DNA from 2 places in the Dickeya lacustris genome. Region 2 is predicted to be linked to the other one. Evidence: predicted binding sites of a transcription regulator. Region 2 holds the regulator's gene; the other holds the start of a gene.
What was found. The regulator PhoB, encoded in region 2, activates phosphate uptake and scavenging genes when phosphate is short. The targets are predictions, from matches to a motif close to CTGTCATAAAACTGNCNNAT.
Positions count from the first base shown of each region.

Region 1 (3,411 bases), 880 kb from region 2:
ATCTTTGGTCATCACCAAATCCTGCTCAAGATAATCCGCGCCTTGTGCATAGGCCATGGCTTTGGCGGGCAGCGTATGTTCTGGCAGATAGCCACTGGCACCACGGTGAGCGATGACAATGTGTGGGTGTGCGTCCTGCGAGCGAGCATCGGTATTCGCAGCCGCTTGGCTCAGTGTCGGGTATGACAGGGTAAGCGTAATACCCGCAGCCAGTAGCGGTGTTAACAGAGGTTTCATTGCAGCGTCCTTTTTGAGTGGAAGGAAGTCTGTGCTGTGTCAGGCAAAACCGGGTGGTGAAAGCGTGATTGTTATAATCAATAGATTGTTGTAATCAATAGGCTTTTGTGAGCAATAGGCTTTTGTAAGCAATAGATTTTTGTGATCAATAGCGTATAGCTTGAATCAGCGAGGGCTCGCTAAGGCCCACCGGTGCGACGGCACCGGTGGGATGACAGAATCAGGCGCGTTTTGCCAGTTCTGCTTTATGTTTTGTTTCATTAATCATGGTCAGTACCAGCAGGATAACTGACAGCACACCACCGCCAATCATCACCATAAAACCGCCGTTCCAGCCAAAATAGTCAACGGTGTAGCCGACAATGGCACTTGCCGCAACCGAACCACCGAGATAACCGAACAGGCCGGTGAAACCAGCGGCTGTCCCTGCGGCTTTCTTCGGTGCCAGTTCCAGAGCGTGCAGACCAATCAGCATGACCGGGCCGTAGATCAAAAAGCCGATGACAATCATACAAGCCATATCTACGCCGGGGTTGCCCGCCGGGTTCATCCAGTACACCACGGTGGCGATAGTCACCAGCGCCATGAAGAACACGCCTGTTGCACCACGGTTGCCTTTGAACACTTTGTCAGACATCCAGCCGCACAGCAGCGTACCCGGAATACCGGCGTACTCGTACAGGAAATAGGCCCAGGAGGATTTATCCAGTGCGAAGTGTTTGACTTCTTTGAGGTAAGTCGGCGACCAGTCGAGAATGCCATAGCGCAGCAAGTACACGAACACGTTAGCAACGGCGATATACCACAGCAGCTTGTTCGGGAAAATGTACTGCATGAAAATTTCTTTGGCGGTTAACTCCTGCTCGGCCTTTTCGTCATAATCCGGCGGGTAGTCGTTTTTATACTCTTCAATCGGCGGCAGGCCGCAAGACTGCGGGGTGTCGCGCATCATGGCGAAGGCGAACAGTGCCACCAGAATGGCCCCAAAAGCAGGCATATACAGCGCGGCTTTCCAGTCGTTGAACCACGCCATCCCCAGCAGGAACAGCAGTGGGGGAATACCGCCGCCGACGTTGTGAGCACAGTTCCAGATAGACACGATACCGCCACGCTCTTTCTGTGACCACCAGTGCACCATGGTACGGCCACACGGCGGCCAACCCATACCCTGGAACCAGCCACAGATAAACAGCAGGCAGAACATCACCATAATGCTGGACGTCGCCCACGGCACAAAGCCCATCAGCAACATGACCGCTGCCGCCAGAATCAGGCCTGCGGGTAAGAACACCCGTGGGTTGGAGCGGTCAGAGACCGCGCCCATGATGAACTTGGAAAACCCGTAAGCGATGGAGATGCCGGACAGCGCAAAACCGAGATCGCCACGAGAGAAACCTTGTTCAACCAGAAAAGGCATTGCCAGAGCAAAGTTTTTTCTGACCAGATAGTAAGCAGCGTAGCCGAAAAAGATACCCAGAAATATTTGCAGGCGTAAACGGCGATAGAGTGGATCGACCTGGTGCTCTGCCACTCGCGGCTGATGCGCCGCAGGCTTAAAAATACTCAGCATAAAAATCCCCGATAGTTATTTTCTATAACGCGCGTAAGCGTATCGAATGTGCGCAGTCTTTGATGTGAGTTAACGCGCAACTGTTACACTTTTATGACGAAGTACGTCATTTTGAGCTCTAAATAACATAATTGAAATAATCATTTTTCAAATTAAGGTGATTTAAGTCACATTTCTATTTTTGTTAGCGCAATTTGTTTTCGTTTTTTGAGTGTTTTTGTTCTTTATCAATCATTGTTGTGTGGGTTTATGTCTTACTTTGCCTCAATATCCCAATATGGGCGCGATCCAACCGAGGTAAAACAGATATGGCTAACGCAGGCTTACGGCGGGAAACCGATGTCGTCATTATTGGCGGCGGTGCAACCGGGGCAGGGACGGCGCGCGATTGCGCGCTGCGTGGCCTGCGCTGCTTGCTGCTGGAGCGGCATGACATTGCCACCGGAGCAACCGGGCGTAACCACGGGTTGCTGCACAGCGGTGCGCGCTATGCCGTGACGGATAGCGAGTCGGCCCGTGAGTGTATTGAAGAGAACCGTATTCTGCGCCGCATTGCTCGCCACTGTATAGAACCCAGCGATGGGCTGTTTTTAACGCTACCGCAAGACTCCCTTGAGTATCAGGCGCAGTTTATCGATGCCTGCCGACAGGCGGGAATTGATGCGCAGGCCATGGAGCCACAGGAAGCGCTACGCTTTGAACCGGCGGCCAACCCGGATTTAATCGGGGCCGTCAGGGTGCCGGATGGCACGGTAGACCCCTTCAGACTCACGGCTGCCAACATGGTTGATGCCTGTGAACATGGCGCAGAAGTCTTAACCTATCATGAGGTTATTGGGCTGATTCGTCAGGGCTGTCGTGTCGTCGGTGTGCGCGTTTTCGACCATAAACGCAAAATCGCCAGTGAAATTTACGCGCAGGTGGTTGTCAACGCGGGCGGTATTTGGGGTCAGCGCATTGCCGAATACGCCGATTTGAGCGTGCGGATGTTTCCGGCCAAAGGCGCATTGTTAATTCTGGGTCATCGCATCAATAACCGGGTGATTAACCGCTGCCGCAAACCGGCTGATGCCGACATTCTGGTGCCGGGCGATACCATTTCACTGATTGGCACCACCTCGACGCGTATCGACTATGACCAGATAGACAACATGCAGGTGACGCCGCAAGAGGTCGATACCCTGATTCGTGAAGGCAGCCTGCTGGCTCCGCAATTGGCGCAGACCCGCATTTTACGCGCCTACGCCGGGGTTCGTCCGCTGGTCGCCAGTGACAACGACCCCTCCGGGCGCAGCGTCAGCCGGGGGATTGTGCTGCTGGATCATGCCAGCCGTGACGGGCTGGAAGGGTTTGTCACCATCACCGGCGGCAAACTGATGACTTACCGCCTGATGGCCGAATGGGTGACAGATAAAGTCTGCGAAAAGCTGGGCCATCGTGCCTCGTGTACCACCGCGTCAACACCGTTGCCCGGCTCAGAGTCGCAGCCGGAAGATAAGCCCCAGGCCGCTTCGCCGCTCTCTGCGCCGTTGCGGGGGTCAGCGATTTACCGCCACGGGCAGCGCGCCGCCACGCTGGTTTCCGGCCAGCGCGTCGATAGCAGC
Region 1 is NZ_CP114280.1:2,869,372-2,872,782, forward strand. Features, by position in the region: gene glpQ (glycerophosphodiester phosphodiesterase) at 1-237, opposite strand, end outside; gene glpT (glycerol-3-phosphate transporter) at 458-1,807, opposite strand; gene glpA (anaerobic glycerol-3-phosphate dehydrogenase subunit A) at 2,116-3,411, shown strand, end outside.
Region 1: the regulator PhoB is predicted to act here: its motif matches at 1,888-1,907, upstream of glpT (glycerol-3-phosphate transporter).

Region 2 (3,411 bases):
CACACCTCAATACGCGTGCCCGGCGGGGTATGGTTCACCGCGTTATACACCAAATTAGATACCGCACTGCGCAACTGCTCTTCATTACCAAACACTTGCAGCTGTTCGTTTACACGAAACACAATTTCATGCCGTCCCTGACTGAGCGTTTCAGCCTCGCGCTTGAGCAAGCGCAGCATCAGGGGGATATCGACCTTTTCATTCAGATCAATTGACGACGCCGCTTCGATACGCGATAGCGTAAGCAACTGGCGCACCAGCCCATCCATACGGCGGGTTTGCTCTTGCATCGTATGCAGCGCTTTGGCTTGCAACGCGCCATCGAGCGATTCATCGCTCATCATTTCCAGATACCCCTGCAAGACGGTAAGCGGCGTTCGTAACTCATGGCTGACATTCGCAAAAAAATTACGCCGTGCGCCTTCCAATTGGTGCATCTGCGTCACATCGCGCGCTACCATCAGCAACTGCCCCTCAGAATAGGGCATCACACGAAACTCGACGTGGTGCGAATTTTTCAACGTTAAGGTGAGGGGGCGGCTAAAATCCTGTTGTTGCATGTACTGGGTAAATTCGGGATAACGCAGCAAATTAAGGATATTCTGGCCATTATCTTCCGGCCAACGAAACCCGAGCAGGTGCTGTGCCAGTCGATTACACCAAATGATACTGCCCTCTTCTGTGGTGATGACCACCGCATCGGGTAATGACTCAGCGCCACTGCGAAAACGTTTTATCAATAACGCCAGCTCCCGCCGCCGCCGCCGATTACGCAGTTGCATTTGGTAAAGACCATAAAAGAGTGGCTCCCAGCTCCAGCGACCTGGCGGCGGCGTCATGCTGCGATCCACCCATAACCAGTAGGACAAGCGCAATTGGTTATAAAAGTTCCAGCACAAGGCACACACCACCGAGGCCAGTAAAAACCAGGGTAGATAGCCGATAAACAGCCCTAACAACAGACCGGGAAAACAAAAAAAAGCCAGCTCCAGCGCCAGCTTTTTCCAGGATAAACGCTCTAGCACGACCGACGTTCTCCAGCAAAGACGCGACTAATAACGCGTTGAGAAACGGTATCCGGTACCCCGAACAGTTTGTACCATCTTGTCATGCCCGCTGGTTTCCAGCGCTTTGCGCAGACGGCGGATATGCACATCAACAGTACGATCTTCTACATACACGTTAGTGCCCCAAACGTGATTGAGCAACTGTTCACGGCTGTATACCCGTTCTGGATGTGTCATAAAAAAGTGCAGCAACTTGAACTCAGTTGGCCCCATGTCTAACGCATGTTCTGGCGTGGTCACTCGGTGCGAGGAAGGGTCAAGACTCAGCCCTCGCATTTCAATCACCTCTTCCACCGCCATAGGCGAAATGCGGCGCATGACGGCTTTGATGCGCGCGACGAGCTCCTTGGGAGAAAAAGGTTTGGTGATATAGTCATCCGCACCCACCTCCAGCCCACGCACTCTATCCTCTTCTTCACCACGTGCCGTCAGCATCATCACCGGAATATCGCGGGTCAATGCTTCACGTTTCATGTGCTTGATAAATTGCAGGCCAGAACCACCGGGTAGCATCCAATCGAGCAACACCAGTTCAGGGTACGGTTCGGTCAGCCGGGTGACGGCACTGTCATAATCCTCGGCTTCAACGGGCTGATAGCCGTTCTGCTCCAACACAAAGCACACCATCTCACGGATCGGCGCTTCATCCTCCACCACCAAAATACGTCTTGCCATATCAATCCTGCCGTTAATCGTCACGGTTAGCGTGCGGTGTGCATTATGCGTCAGTTTTATGACAGATTTATGAAAAATCCGGCCACATACTGCGCACGACTCTCGCCCGTTTCCCCGATGTAAAACATGGAAAGTCGCTCGCAAAGCGGGCAAATCCTCCCTATCCAAACAAGATATTAGGGGACACGGCCTAAACTGACTGCCTATAATCGCCGATGATAAAGACACGGCCTCTCGTGCGGTGTTTTCAGCCGCACCGAAAAAACCATGACGCCGTAACAACAATATCGTAACAACAATATTGTTACAGAAACTGTCGTAACGCCTTATTGCTCGCCGGTGTCGGTAGCAATTAAGGCGTGGTTTGTACTCACCTGCAGGGAGTCACATGCGAATTATTCATACGTCTGACTGGCATCTTGGTCAGTACTTTTACACCCGCAGCCGCGCAGCTGAACATCAGGCTTTTCTGCACTGGCTGGTTTGTCAGGTAGAAACGCATCAGGCCGACGCATTAATAGTAGCAGGCGATGTGTTCGATAACGGTACACCGCCCAGTTACGCCCGTGAGATGTATAACCAGTTCGTCGTGGCCCTTCAGCCTACCGGCTGTCAGTTGATTGTTACCGGCGGTAATCACGACTCCGTTGCTACGCTCAATGAATCCCGTTCGCTGCTCGCCTGTCTCAATACCCGGGTCATCGCCGGTTTTGATGGCGATATTGAAGAACACATTCTGGTGCTGAATAACCGCAACGGCGAACCCGGCGCGATTTTGTGCGCCATACCGTTTTTGCGCGCCCGCGAGCTTTTTACCAGTAAAGCCGGGCAATCCGGCGAGCAAAAGCAGCAAGCATTACAAGAGGCCATCGCCAGCCATTATCAAGCCTGTTATCAGCATGCCTGCACATTACGCACCACGCTTGGGGAACATCTGCCGATTGTTATGACCGGGCACCTCACGACCGTTGGCGTGGCTACCTCGGACTCGGTACGCGATATTTATATTGGTACGCTGGATGCGTTCCCGGCACAGGCGTTTCCCCCTGCCGATTATATTGCTCTTGGCCATATTCACCGGCCACAACGCGTGGCGCAATGTGAGCATATTCGTTACAGCGGTGCCCCTATCGCCCTCAGCTTTGATGAACTCAATCACGAAAAGTCTGTCTATCTGGTGCATTTTGACCAAGGGAAATTACAGGATGTCAGTACCCTGGTTATCCCCGCAGAACAGCCGATGCAACTGGTGAAGGGCAATCTGGCGGAAATCGAGCGTCGATTGGCCGGTTTTCGCGACTATCAGGGCGAGAAACCCGTCTGGCTGGATATCGAAATCACCACCCAGGATTACCTCAGCGACATGCAGCAACACATTCAATCGCTAACCGCCTCGCTGAATGTGGATGTCCTGCTGCTGCGCCGGGCGCGAGAACAACAGCAACAAATGCTGGTACAGCTCGACACCGAAACGCTCGATGAACTGCAACCGACCGAGGTTTTCGAGCGGCGGCTGGCGCAAGAAACGGAACTTGATGACGCGCGTCGGCAGCGGTTGCGCACCCTATTTGGCAAAATTGTGCGGGACGTCGATGAACAGCGTCAGGAGGCCGGTGCATGAAAATCCTCAGTTTGCGGCTGAAAAATCTCAACTCCCTGCAAGGCGAAT
Region 2 is NZ_CP114280.1:3,754,284-3,757,694, reverse strand. Features, by position in the region: gene phoR (phosphate regulon sensor histidine kinase PhoR) at 1-1,025, opposite strand, end outside; gene phoB (phosphate response regulator transcription factor PhoB) at 1,053-1,742, opposite strand; gene sbcD (exonuclease subunit SbcD) at 2,131-3,363, shown strand; gene O1Q98_RS16975 (AAA family ATPase) at 3,360-3,411, shown strand, end outside.